3 regions of the Vibrio bathopelagicus genome follow, and region 3 is predicted to be linked to each of the others. Evidence: predicted binding sites of a transcription regulator. Region 3 holds the regulator's gene; each other region holds the start of a gene.
The links. The regulator PurR, encoded in region 3, represses purine synthesis genes. The targets are predictions, from matches to a motif close to TNANGNAAACGTTTNCNTNA.
Positions count from the first base shown of each region.

Region 1: glyA (serine hydroxymethyltransferase) is a predicted target of PurR. The motif match lies at 2,817-2,836, and genes of this name have one in related genera.
Region 2: glpX (class II fructose-bisphosphatase) is a predicted target of PurR. The motif match lies at 1,981-2,000, and genes of this name have one in related genera.

Region 1 covers NZ_CP062500.1:2,806,432-2,811,211, reverse strand. Annotated here, with positions in the region: gene IHV80_RS12425 (hypothetical protein) at 1-206, opposite strand, end outside; partial or broken gene IHV80_RS12420 (winged helix-turn-helix domain-containing protein) at 308-1,859, opposite strand; gene IHV80_RS12415 (YitT family protein) at 1,942-2,544, opposite strand; gene glyA (serine hydroxymethyltransferase) at 2,892-4,142, shown strand; gene IHV80_RS12405 (hypothetical protein) at 4,387-4,713, opposite strand.
Region 2 covers NZ_CP062500.1:3,359,058-3,363,837, reverse strand. Annotated here, with positions in the region: gene IHV80_RS15080 (AcfA family outer membrane beta-barrel protein) at 1-433, shown strand, start outside; gene IHV80_RS15075 (NirD/YgiW/YdeI family stress tolerance protein) at 452-787, shown strand; gene glpX (class II fructose-bisphosphatase) at 914-1,921, opposite strand; gene zapB (cell division protein ZapB) at 2,246-2,488, shown strand; gene rraA (ribonuclease E activity regulator RraA) at 2,607-3,125, opposite strand; gene IHV80_RS15055 (1,4-dihydroxy-2-naphthoate polyprenyltransferase) at 3,199-4,116, opposite strand; gene hslU (HslU--HslV peptidase ATPase subunit) at 4,272-4,780, opposite strand, start outside.
Region 3 covers NZ_CP062500.1:2,409,817-2,414,596, forward strand. Annotated here, with positions in the region: gene torR (two-component system response regulator TorR) at 1-313, opposite strand, end outside; gene torD (molecular chaperone TorD) at 602-1,249, shown strand; gene purR (HTH-type transcriptional repressor PurR) at 1,567-2,571, shown strand; cyclic di-GMP riboswitch class I at 2,742-2,827, shown strand; gene IHV80_RS10610 (TfoX/Sxy family DNA transformation protein) at 2,955-3,545, shown strand; gene IHV80_RS10615 (TVP38/TMEM64 family protein) at 3,678-4,358, shown strand; gene IHV80_RS10620 (putative signal transducing protein) at 4,404-4,721, shown strand.

The DNA of each region.
Region 1 (4,780 bases), 400 kb from region 3:
ACGCCTTCAGTCTGACCATCTTTGGTAAATGAGTAGCCTAATGTTGTTACTGGTTTTGGGGCAAATGCAGAGCTCGCAATCGGGTAATCCACCTGATTACTTGGACCTTTATTACCACCAATTGAACCAGAAGAAGAGCTACCTCCGCCGCCACAGCCATAAAGAGCAAAGAGAGAAGTCGCAAGCAGCGTCATGGATTTTTTCATGTTGAGCATTCCTAATATAGTTGGCCTAGAGCGGCCTGATGTTTTTAGGAATGCTATTGTTGAGAGGGCTAATAGGGCAAAAAACGAAGATACATAAGATCTTAATTTATATTTAAATTATTGTTTTTAAATGCTTTATATTTCTTTATTCGGAAAATTGATGGCCGACACTCGTGCAGTAGTTAAGCATTAGGTTTTCCCATTGCTTGATGATCAGTGGCTCATTGATGCTCAATTTTAGATTTTTCCAAGGCTGGAGACAGGTCGATTTCGACTCCGGTTTGGATAAGCGAGCAAACAACTCTTCTGAAGGAACCACTCGCAATAACGCCACCAAGGATTCCATGTAGTTGAGGCGAAACTTATCCATGTCCCCTTGCTTGTAAGCAATATGGGAAATCATCATGTAGACCAGTGCGTTTTCGATGGTCGAGTTACCCGCAGTGTTGGTCAGAAACTCTTTCGCAGTTTGCAGATCTCTTAACTTAAAATGAATGATCCCAAGCCAAAGTTTGAGCTCGTCGGGAATCAACTTAAAGCGTGTTTGCACAAGGCTAGTGAAACTGATCAGTCGCTGGTGGTCAGTCTCAAAGAGCGCCATTTGTCGTGCGATCAATGTTGAAGTCATTACGTTGAGTGGCACACTATCTAGCTTTAGCGTTGGTTCGTTAAGCAAATGGCTGAGCTCTTTATCACTGACAGACCACTCTGGTGATAGTGGGGCAGGCAAAGCAAAGTAGTTTGCCAGCTCTCGATTAATTTCCATTAGGCTTTCACTGAGGGTGTCAATCTCTATTGAATAGACCCACGAAAGGCAAGCTTACCTGAGCTTGGATAAATAAGGCTGACTTTAGCCGCAAGGCGTGTATCGATTTCCTGATCTTTTAATTGAATATTGAGCAGGTAATCACTGGTGCGCATGTTCTTCGCACCCGGAAAGAAAGGTGTGCTGTCTATTGGGTCAACGAAGTAACTCGGCGCATCTTGGTTGGCTAAATCGGTATAAGCGTATTCAATTTGCTGTTGAAGCAGCAGCGCTTTAACGGCTTTGCGATGCGTTCTCGCATTATCACCAATGGCATCGATGCGGTTCAGTAATAGCTCAACCTTAGGAATCAGCCTCTGTGTACGTTCTAGCTCTGAGGCTTGGTTTGACGAGTGCCAAAACATATAACCTAGAGTTGTGGTGCTTAGCAGCAACACAGCAGAGAATGACAGTAACAAAAGGTTTAGAGGTGATGTCTTTCGGCTGGCCTGAGGTGGCTCGGTTACTTCTGTAATTTCGGCTGATGTATTGGCCAAACTCACTGAGCTCGGATTGAGGAAGTATCCTTTGCGTGGATAGGTCACCAAGATCTTGGTGGCATCGCTTTCTGGTAGGTGTTTTTGAAGTATTGAACGTAAGGTACTGATTCGGTTTGTCAGAACATTTTTGGAAATGAAGTTACTTTGCCATACCGATTCAATGATGTACTCGGCAGAGAGCGGTTGACCAACGCTGGTAAGAAATAACTCTAAGAGCTCGATAGAACGAGGTTCTAAATCAATGACCTGCTCGTCGCAGCTTAAGACTCGTGTGTTGGGGTTGAATTCCAAGCCTTCAATGTAAATAGAGGCTTGTTGGTCTTTGGCGCTAGAGAGGTAATCTTGCATAGAAAAGGCGACGGTTTATAAAACCTAAATTCTAGCTGTTTTTGTTATTAAAAACAGCTAGTAATTCATAGGGTGATTAGTATTAAGACGCGTAATTCACCGAGTAGCGAGTTGGTTTGTGGTTCATTGCCAATACGATGTTCAATACTGCGGTGCCTAAAACAGATACGGCAATCACCCAAGGTGATACAAAGAAGAACGATGCAAACAGAATACAGGCATCAATGGCCATTTGGGTTTTGCCTACTGAGATACCGTAGCGATCTTGAATGAACAGACACAATACGTTGAAGCCACCCAAGCTTGAGCGATGACGGAACAATATCAACATGCCTAAGCCCATTAATAAGCCGCCAGCGACTGCACAGTAAATTTCATTATGAACGTCTAACGAAATCACCAAGTATAAATGGTCGGCAAATACAGACACTAAAGCACCAGAGATGGCACTGCTTATTGCGAAGTGACGGCCAAATCGTTTCCATGCCAATAGATAGAATGGACAGTTCGCAATAAAGTACAGAATACCAAAGGTTACTGGCGTAAATTGACTCAAAAGCAGAGCCAAGCCAGTCGTGCCACCAGTAAGCAGGTTTGCTGACTGTAAAAAGAAGACGCCTAACGCCACTAAAAACGTGCCAGTGAGGATTGCTACCCAATCTTCTTTACGTGTGTGCTTTTCCATCGTTTTTATAATTACCTATCCAATAAAGGCGAGTATAGTAGATAAAAACCTTAGCTTTCGGTAGCTAGAGGGGCAAAATTAAGGTAAACCTATGTAATCTGCGTTTTACAGGGTGTAAATCGTAAAATTGACAGTAAGCGTCATCTTTGGTTGGATATGCTTAATAACCATGATGAATCTTATATGTGATTATGAAAAAACTGCATGATAAAATTGCAATTAGCTCTTTATGACCTAGATCAAATTATGTAGAATGCGTCACATCAAAACGGTGACGGAAACGTTTGCTTTCGGTCGTTGTGTGGTTTTTTTGAAACTTTCAGTACAATCTGAGTCAGGAGATACAGATGCTTAAGCGTGACATGAACATTGCTGATTACGATGCGGATCTATTCGCAGCTATCCAAGAAGAAACTCTTCGTCAGGAAGAGCACATCGAGCTTATCGCTTCAGAAAACTACACAAGCCCACGTGTAATGGAAGCTCAAGGTTCTCAACTTACAAATAAATACGCTGAAGGTTACCCTGGTAAGCGTTACTACGGTGGTTGTGAGTTCGTAGATAAAGTTGAAACTCTAGCAATCGAACGTGCGTGTGAACTATTTGGTGCGCAATACGCGAACGTACAGCCTCACTCAGGTTCTCAAGCGAACAACGCTGTGTACATGGCGCTACTAAACGCTGGCGATACGGTTCTTGGTATGAGCTTAGCGCACGGTGGCCACCTAACTCACGGTTCTCCAGTAAACTTCTCTGGTAAGCTTTACAACATCATTCCTTACGGTATCGATGAAGCTGGCCAAATTGATTACGAAGAGATGGAAGCGCTAGCTATCGAGCACAAACCTAAGATGATCATCGGTGGTTTCTCAGCTTACTCTCAAGTTTGTGATTGGAAGCGCATGCGTGAAATCGCTGACAAAGTAGGTGCTTACTTCTTCGTAGATATGGCTCACGTTGCTGGCCTAATCGCTGCAGGTGTTTACCCGAACCCAGTTCCACATGCTCACGTTGTAACGACTACAACGCACAAAACGCTTGCGGGTCCTCGTGGTGGTCTTATCCTTTCTAACGAAGGTGAAGATCTTTACAAGAAGCTGAACTCAGCAGTATTCCCAGGCGGCCAAGGTGGCCCTCTAATGCACGTTATCGCTGGTAAAGCAGTAGCGTTCAAAGAAGCTCTAGAGCCAGAGTTCAAAGAATACCAAACTCGCGTAGTTGCTAACGCAAAAGCAATGGTTGCTGAATTCCTAGCGCGCGGTTACAACATCGTTTCAGGTTCTACAGAGAACCACCTGTTCTTAGTTGACCTAATCGACAAAGACATCACAGGTAAAGAAGCAGATGCAGCACTAGGTTCAGCTAACATCACAGTTAACAAGAACTCAGTACCAAACGATCCACGTAGCCCGTTCGTTACGTCTGGTATCCGTATCGGTTCTCCTTCTATTACTCGTCGTGGTTTCTCAGAAGCAGACGCGAAAGCTCTTGCTGGCTGGATGTGTGACATCCTAGATAACATGGGCGATGAGTCTGTTATCGAAGCGACAAAAGCAAAAGTATTAGAAATCTGTAAGCGTCTACCTGTTTACGCTTAATTCTTCTTCGTAGTAATTTGAACTTCGTTGTCGGGCATGCTCACTTACATCCGTAAGCTCCGCGTGCTCTCCTAGAATTTCAAACGACTACTTTGAAAGACGATGATATTAGAGGCTCCTTTTTTAGGGGCCTTTTTTTGTATCTGTAGGTATGAGAGTTGGGTTATCTGAGAATACAGAAAGGCGGGTACTAAAAAGGGTTGATGTTTGCACATCAACCCTTTGTGGCTTTCTTGTGTTGGTTCTATTTTCTGATGCTAAGCAGGGTGCCAGACTTACACTTGAATGAGTAATAATGGCGGCTCTCGTTGAACTTACCTAAGCCTTCGCCATCACAGTAGTCGATATTGATATCGCGCATCACTTCTAGCGTGTCTTCGCTGTTTAAAGCGAATTTAGAGCCATCAGAACAGACAATACGTACTCTTTCATCATGGCTTACTGAGTAAATATCGACTTCGGTGTTACACAGTTCAAAAGAGGCTTCACGAAAGTTGTCTTGCTGTGTATTTGAAGCGCAACCTGCCGTCAGTGTTGCAGCGAAAACTGCCAAAAGTCCGAGTCTTTTCATTGTTAATCCTTCGCTATCATCAGATTTGGTGATGAGTTTTATATGCTATTTTAGGTAGCCTATACAA
Region 2 (4,780 bases), 950 kb from region 3:
TTACAGCCAATTTGAGCTTGATGATGAGCGCTCGAAAAATCTGGGTATCGTTGATATCAATGGTCAGATGTACCAACACGAAATGGAGTGGGACTCTTCAATCAAAGCCAAACAAATCACGTTAGCCCCAGTATTCAGCTATGCCGTTAACGATAAATGGACAACGAAAATGAAAGCGGGTGTGACTTATACGCAATATGAGTCAACGGCTCGTAAATCAGAAGAGCACGAGCTTGTGATCAACGATGATATGGAGCTGAATAACACGCTTTTCCTTCGTTCAGAAAAGAATGACGAGTTTGGCGCAATGGTTTCTATTGGTGCGGAATACGAAATTGCTTCCGGTTTCACTGTCGGTGCAAATGCAAAGTACCAACTTGATAGCTATACCAACACCGCATCTTTGAATGTTAGCTCGACTTACTACTTTTAACTCCAGGGAATCATCAGTATGAATAAGCTGCTTTTCACAATGACACTTACTCTGATGTCGAGTTCTGCATTGGCTGCGTTTAATGGCCCAAGTGCCCCAGCAGTGAGTAATGTTCAACAAGCTAAGAGTGCGGCGGAGGATAGCTTTGTTGTGTTAACCGGTAATATTGTGCGATCTCTAGGAGGCGAGCTCTACTTGTTTAAAGACAGCAGTGGTGAAATTGAAGTGGAAATCGAACATGAAAACTGGATGGGGCAAGAGGTCTCGCCAGAAGACAAAGTCACTATCCGTGGTGAGGTCGATTCTGAATGGACAACGACACAGATTGACGTGGATATGATCCAAAAAATCTAACTTGTATTCGCTTTCCATTAAAAAATCCCCACTAACTCAGTTAATGGGGATTTTTATATTGGCTGAAGATAAGGTGGTGCTCTTTAGGCTCTTATCTATATCTACTTGCTGTATACCGGATACGGCTTACAGGATGTGACCAATCACTTCTGGGTCTTTACGCTCTAGGTAGTGAATAGACTTGATACGACGAATAGTACGACAGCGACCACGGATAAGCAGTGTTTCTGTGGTTGCGATATTGCCTGTACGAGTGATGCCTTCTAGAAGGTCACCCTTAGTAATACCCGTTGCAGAGAACACAACGTTGTCGCTACGAGCCATGTCTTCCATCTTCAACACGATACCCGCCGTTACGCCCATCTCAGCACAACGCTCTAATTCAAGCTCACCGTGTTTGCGGTTCTCTTCTGTATCGCCTTTTACTTCATGACGAGGAAGCAGACGTGCGTGCATGTCGCCATCGAGTGCGCGAATAACTGCAGCCGAAACGACACCTTCAGGCGCGCCGCCGATGCAGTACATTACGTCCACTTCGCTGTCTGGCATACACGTTAAGATAGAAGCAGCAACATCACCGTCTGGCACTGCGAATACACGAACGCCCATCGCCTGCATGTCGGCAATCACTTGGTCATGACGTGGCTTAGCAAGTGTGGTTACTACTAGTGTATCGAGTGTTTTGCCTAAAGCTTTGGCGATGTTTTTTAGGTTTTCTGTCAGTGGCAGTTCTAGGTCAATTACGCCTTTTACGCCAGGACCAACAACTAATTTTTCCATGTACATGTCAGGCGCTTTAAGGAAGCTGCCTTTCTCGCCTGCAGCCAATACAGCCAATGCATTTGATTGGCCCATTGCTGTCATGCGTGTCCCTTCAATTGGGTCAACGGCGATATCTACAGCATCACCGCCAATACCGACGTTTTCGCCGATGTATAGCATAGGTGCATCATCGATTTCACCTTCACCAATAACGATCTCACCGCTAATTTCGGTTTTGTTCAGTAGGCTACGCATTACTTCTACAGCAGCGCCATCTGCAGCGTTTTTATCGCCACGGCCAAGCCACTTGTAACCAGCTAGTGCTGCACCTTCAGTGACACGAGAGAATGACATTGCTAAATCGCGTTTCATGCGGACTCCAAAATTTTCAAAGGGGGAATAGAAATTTCGCGGCGAATTTTACCATATCCCAAAGGAAACGTTTGCCTTTTTGTTTTTTGGGGATTGCTCTCGATCAATTTGCAGGTGAAAACAGGTAATATTCATCAAAATAATCAGTCTGTTGTCGCGGTAGTAATAATTCACGTCAATATTCGGTAAAAAGCGCTGTTTTTTTCATCGAATGGCGCAAAATATCGAATATATAGAGTGTTTATCCTTGCTCTGCTGAGTAGAATGGGGAAATAAGTGGAGTAGACCTTCACCATCAAACGGATAACTTAAAGGTAGGCCAGAATGTCTTTTGAAGTACTAGAGCAGCTAGAAGCAAAAATTCAAACAGCAGTAGATACAATTGCACTTCTTCAAATGGAAGTGGAAGAGCTTAAAGAAGAAAAAGAAGCACTAGCAACAGAAGCTGGTGAGCTAAAAGCTAGCCGCCACGACCTAGAGCAAAAAACTCAGCAAATGCAGGAAGAGCACTCTGCATGGCAAGATCGCATCCGTAACCTTCTAGGTAAAATGGATGACGTAGAGTAATCAACTCTTCAGATTTAAAAAAACGCCCGCTACTCAGTAGCGGGCGTTTTTGTTTGTTGTTCTAATTTGCAAAGTGCTGGTTTACGAATGTTAGCTTGGGTGGGGCTCGTTGGAATCGTTACTCTGGCTCTTCTTCTTCAACATCCAAATCAAGCTCAACATCCAAAGGTTCAGCAGAAAGAATGATGCCCGTGTTGTCTGCGTAGAGGTAATCTTCCGGTAAGAAAGTTACGCTGCCAAAGTTGACCGGTACGTCTAATTCACCGACACCTTCTTGGCTCGCACCAACGGGAATAGAGGCCAAAGCCTGAATACCAAGGTTCATGTCTTCTAGCTCGTCGACTTCGCGTACGCAGCCATAAATCACAATACCTTCCCATTCATTGTCTTCGGCAAGCAGAGCTATTTCAGCATCGATCAGCGCTTTTCTCAGTGAGCCGCCACCATCGATCAACAACACCCGCCCCAGACCATCTTGTTCTAATACAGACCGAATTAATGCGTTGTCTTCAAAACATTTTATCGTCGAGATCTGTCCGGCGAATGACGCTCGTCCACCGAAATTACTGAACATTGGATCCACGACATCAACTTGATCCAAATATATGTCGCACAGTGCTGAAGTGTTGTATTCCATTAGCATACCTTTTGAACAATGAGCTTACTTTGAGTATATCGGTGCTTGATCCCTTTGCAATGATTAGTCTCAATTAACTCAATAGAGTTTGAGCTACGACAACCCCTGCAAACAGTAGATTAGTAACCAGTGAACATTTCACAATGACTGGCATCATCGGTGCAATCTGAGCAGGTTTTTCGGTTTCCCAAACGGCCTTGCCATGCTTGTACACAATAATAATGCTGAGTAAAAACGGCAGGCTAATCCAGACCGGTTTTTCTTGAATCAGTAGGTAGATGGCGAAAGACGCAAGAGCCAAACCGAGTAATGCGAAATGGTATTGCTTAGCTTTACGTTGACCTAGGCGAACTGCCATGGTGCGCTTGCCACATTCGCTGTCGTTTTCAATATCACGCATGTTGTTAATGTTGAGAACGGCAACGGCCATTAGTCCACAGCCTAGTGCTGGGAGAAACAGACTTGGTTCTACATGACCTGTGTGCAAGAAGTAAGTACCTGAAACCCCTAACAAGCCAAAGAAGATAAACACCGACAAGTCGCCAAGGCCAATATAACCATAAGGTTTATTACCCACGGTATAGGCAATCGCTGCGACAATAGCTAAAACACCTAAAGCAATGAAAGATAAGATACTTTCGAGTGAACTCAGTGCATGAAAAATAAGAATCAACCCTGCGATTACCGTAAATACGATATTGAGAATGATCGCTTGTTTCATGGTTTGAGCGGTGACAGCGCCCGATTGCATGGCTCTCATCGGGCCTAGGCGTTTGTCGTTATCCGTGCCTTTAATCGCATCGCCGTAGTCATTCGCTAAATTCGATAAAATCTGTAATAGCGTGGCAGTTAAAAATGCCAGCAGGGCTATCGACAAAGAAAATTGGTCGTTGGCGAACGCTAAACTACTTCCTGTAAGAATAGAGACAAGTGCGAGAGGCAGAGTTTTTGGTCGTGCGGCATCAAGCCAAATCAATAGAGATTGTTTCATCGTAGGTCTAATTCTTTGTAAGTCTTCGTTTCAAACTGTGTTTTGAGTATACGCCCATTTTTCGGGTAATAAAAAGCCCACTCGAAAGTGGGCCTTGAATTCGCTTATTAGCTGCTATTTCTTTGAGATAGAGCAATAAGTTGGAGTTTCCTGTGCTACAAGATGAAGCGGCTTAGGTCTTCGTCTTCCACGAGCTCGCCAAGCTTAGATATTACATAAGCTTCATCAATCACCAATTTGCTGCCTGCTCTGTCTGTTGCGTCGAATGAAATCTCATCCATTAGGCGCTCCATGACTGTGTGTAGACGACGCGCACCGATGTTTTCAGTGGTTTCGTTCACACGCCATGCTGCGTCAGCAATTTGGTTGATGCCATCTTCAGTGAACTCAATGCCGACATCTTCTGTTTTCATCAGGGCAATGTACTGCTCTGTCAGTGACGCCTTTGGCTCAGTAAGAATACGTTTGAAGTCATGTGCAGAAAGCGCTTCAAGTTCAACTCGGATTGGCAGACGGCCTTGCAGTTCAGGGATCAGGTCTGATGGCTTAGCCACTTGGAATGCGCCTGATGTGATAAACAAGATGTGGTCAGTTTTAACCATACCGTGCTTAGTTGATACTGTGCTGCCTTCGATAAGAGGAAGCAGGTCACGTTGAACACCTT
Region 3 (4,780 bases):
CGAAGGGTTTAGTAACATAATCGTCTGCGCCCATTTCTAGGCCTACAATTTTGTCGATGCTATCCGTGCGTCCAGTAACTAAAATAATCCCAATGTCCGATTGACTGCGTAATTCGCGAGTTAGCATCAATCCATCTTCGCCTGGTAAGTTGATGTCTAGCATAATGAGGTCAACGTTGTTTTCTTCCAACACATTTCTCATCTGAGCACCGCTTTCCGCTTCACTCACTGTGTAACCTTCGTTCTGGAAATATCCAACCAGCTTACTGCGGGTTACCACATCATCTTCTACGACTAATACGTGATAGCTCATCTACACCACTTTTCTTATTTAATAGTTTCAGTAACCATTCTATTCATAACTAGTAACAATTCTAGTGGTACAGCAGATAAAAGCGAGAAACATGAACCTTTTTTGATACAAGACAATCTAAAACCTTGCTATTTATCGTCCATGGCAATTCAATATAGGCATTACGACTAACGAGTCACTTTGCGTTCAGCAAATAACCTTGTTATTGAGCCTTGGTGTGCTTATGCCCAAATGACTTATCGATGCTTGGGTATATAAACATCACAAGACTAAATCAGGATCTATGAAATGAAAGATACGAAAGCATTCAACGAACAAAGAGCTGAAATATACTGGTGGCTATCAAGCTTGTTCGCTAAAGAGCTCACACAAGAAGAACTCGATCACTACCACTCTGTTGAGATTCGTTCTTTTCTGACTGGTTTAGGCGAAAACGAAACACTTAAGCCTGCGATTGATAAACTGGTAGACGCATTGAACCGTCTACAAACACGTGATGATGCCCAACTAGAACTGTCTGCTGACTTCTGCGATCTATTCTTAAAGACAGATAAACATGGTGCTCTACCTTACGCTTCAATGTACATCGGCGAAACGGGCCTGTTAAACGACAAGCCAGCTAAAGACATGGAAGACATCATGGCTAAGCACAACTTGGTGGTTAACAAAGATCTAAAAGAGCCAGCAGACCACATTGCTATCGAACTCGATTTCTTGGGTAATCTCATCATCCGTTCAAACGAAACTGAACTTGAAGAAGAATTAGAGAAATCGTTCGCTGTTCAACAGCAATTTATTGAACAACAACTTCTTACTTGGGTACCAAAGTTCAACGTTAAATGTCGTGAAATCGATTCATTCGGTTTCTATGCATCGGTTGCATCTCTTCTCGTTGCCTTCTGCAATCTGGACACTCAGTATTTAGCGGGTGAATAAGATTCGCTGATGATTAAGTAAACAAATTCAATAGAATGTGACAATTCACCCAGAAATCTGGGTGAATTTTATTGCGAGTAATTTCTAGTCAGTCTAAAATTGTGACCGCAAACGATAAAATATGAAACATTCACGAAATGCTATGCTTATTTAAGTTCAGAGCATTTCGGTGTTAAGACAAGCCGCTCAATAGCGGTTTTTTGTTTTTTAGCACTTTAATACCCCAAAGAGCCCTACAAATTTAAGCTCTTAGTTAGGTAGCTTAACGGCTACTTTATTCCGTACTTTGGGAAAGTAGCTTCTAATAGGATAAAACCATGGCCACTATAAAAGATGTCGCTCGCTTAGCAGGCGTATCAACTACCACCGTTTCTCACGTAATCAACAAAACGCGTTTTGTTGCAGAAGCGACTCAAGAGAAAGTAAACAAAGCCGTAGACGAATTAAACTACGCGCCAAGTGCTGTTGCTCGTAGCTTGAAATGCAATTCAACACGTACTATCGGCATGCTTGTGACTCAATCAACAAACCTCTTCTTCTCTGAAGTGATCGATGGTGTTGAAAGCTACTGCTACCGTCAAGGTTACACTTTGATTCTGTGTAACACGGGTGGTATCTATGAGAAGCAACGTGACTACATTCGAATGCTTGCAGAAAAGCGTGTAGATGGCATCTTGGTTATGTGTTCTGACTTAACAGAAGAACTTCGTGGCATGTTAGATCGCCATGCTGATATCCCAAAAGTTGTCATGGATTGGGGTCCTGAAACCTCTCAGGCTGATAAGATCATCGATAACTCTGAAGAAGGCGGCTATCTAGCAACCAAGTACCTGCTAGAACGTGGTCACACAAAGATTGCTTGTTTAAGTGGCCACTTAGACAAAGCAGCATGTGTAGAACGCATCGCGGGTTACAAACGCGCACTCAATGAAGCGAAGGTCGCAACCGACGAAAAGCTCATCATTGAAGGTAACTTTGAGTGTGATACCGCTGTACTTGCAGCTGATAAAATTGCTCAGATGGAAGATCGTCCTACTGCTGTATTCTGTTTTAACGACACAATGGCGCTTGGCCTAATGAGTCGTCTACAACAGCAAGGCATTCGCATTCCTGAAGATATTTCGGTTATCGGTTACGACAACATTGAACTTGCAGAATACTTCTCTCCACCATTGACGACGGTTCACCAACCTAAGCGTCGTGTTGGTAAAAATGCATTCGAAATTTTGTTGGAACGCATTAAAGATAAAGATCATGAAAAACGTGTCTTCGAAATGCACCCTGAAATTGTTGAGCGAAGCACAGTTAAAACGTTAAATTGATTGATAAATCGAGTTTAATTTCATTAAGCGCACCTTTGGGTGCGCTTTTTTTATAAGCAACTAAAATAAACCTAGTTGCATAACACCAAGATCATTAATTGAAGCAATATCACATTTTGAAATATCAGGTGTGAGCCTCATTCAACAAAAACTTTATTCTATTCAGTCAGTCACGCACAGGGCAAACCACTCGAAAGAGTGAGACGCAAAGCTTCCGGCCTAAACCACTCGTTGGTATGGTAGCGGGGTTACCGATGGCAAAATGCAGTAGTTACTAACAATTTAGTAATTTACGGCTTGTTGACAATTTAATTGCAACATTTTGCTAATCTCTCGGACCTGCTTATTTGGTGGCGTAGTTCAAATACACCGAGATAAATAACATGGATAAACCGATACTAAAGGACTCAATGAAATTATTTGAGCCCCTAGGAAAAATAAAATCACGCTCAATGTTTGGTGGATTCGGGCTTTTTGCTGATGACACTATGTTTGCTCTGGTTGTAAATGACCAGCTGCACATAAGAGCGGACAAAGACACAACAAAGCAATTCGAGCAACAAGGGTTTCAACCATACGTCTACAAAAAACGTGGTTTCCCTGTCGTCACTAAGTATTTCGCATTGCCGGAAGGCTTGTGGCAAGACCAAGAAAAGATCTTGCAGCTTGCTACGACGTCTCTGGGTTTTGCTAAAGATGAGAAAGCGGAGCAGTCTTCTGCTAAGCCAACTCGACTAAAGGACCTCCCTAACCTTCGATTGGCTACCGAGCGTATGTTGAAAAAGGCGGGGATCGATTCCGTAGAATGTTTATATGAATCTGGCTCTGTAAACGCATTTAACGCCATCAAGGAATCGCATGCATCCTCTGTCAGCATTGAGCTGCTTTGGGCGCTAGAAGGTGCGATCAATGGTACTCATTGGTCTGTTATACCGCAGCAACGTCGTGAAGAGCTTATCAGTCGCGTCAATTAATATTGTCAGTTCAAACTATCTACATAACTAAGCCGCATTCTTGCGGCTTTTTTTATATCTGTTGAAAGTTAATCTATGCTTTGCCTGTCTATCTATACTAATGGTATACATTGAAAATTAGAGGAAGTATCAATGAGTAAGAAAATGATATTGGGTATCGTGTTGGTCGTAACCATCGTCCTATTAGGCGTCAATTTCGGCCAATACCTAACACTTGAGAATGCGAAAGCTCAACAAGCTGTTTTGAATGACTACATCGAGAGCAATTTTATTGCTGCTGCTGCGATTTACTTCGCCGCCTATGTCATGATCACGGCTTTCTCAATTCCCGGCGCTGCGGTTGTTACACTCTTAGGCGCTGCTCTATTTGGTTTCTGGAACAGTTTACTGCTAGTGTCTTTCGCGAGTGCTATTGGTGCAACCCTCGCCTTCTTAAGTAGCCGTTACCTGTTACGTGACTGGATCCAAACCAAGTTTGGCGACAAGTTAGCAACGATTAACAAAGGCGTTGAAAAAGACGGGGCATTTTACTTATTTTCTCTACGTCTAATTCCTGTCTTCCCATTTTTCCTTATCAACCTGTTAATGGGGTTAGCCCCAATGTCGGTGACTCGTTACTACATCACGAGCCAAATAGGCATGCTGCCAGGTACCGCGGTTTTCTTGAATGCTGGTACTCAACTCGCAGAAATTGATTCACTTTCAGGTATCGTATCTCCTTCAGTATTATTGTCGTTTGCTTTGTTGGGGGTATTCCCAATTATTGCTAAATGGTTGATGAGTAAGTTTCGTTCAGCACCTGTTGCTGAATAACGTATATGGCTGACTAACACCTAAAGCCGAATAAGGTTCTATTCAATGAAAATTTTCAGTGCATCGAATCCTACAGAAGCCCATATCATCTGTGGATTGTTAGAAAGTGAGAATATTGCGTGTGAAGTCCGTGGTGAGGGTTTGTTCGGTTTGAAAGGGGAAATCCCATTCACCGAGGAAACTGACCCTTACGTATGGTTATATGAGCCAGAATTGGCCAGTAAAGCCCGCACGATCGTCAATGAGTACCAAAAACAGCAAGATTCGATCATCTATGAAGAGTGGCGTTGTGGTGAATGCCATGAAGTCAACGAAGCGCAATTCGGTTCTTGTTGGCAATGTGGCGCTGCATCACCAGAGTAAGAACATAACGAACGATACCCCTCCCTTAAAACAAAAACGGGAAGCTAATATTAGCTTCC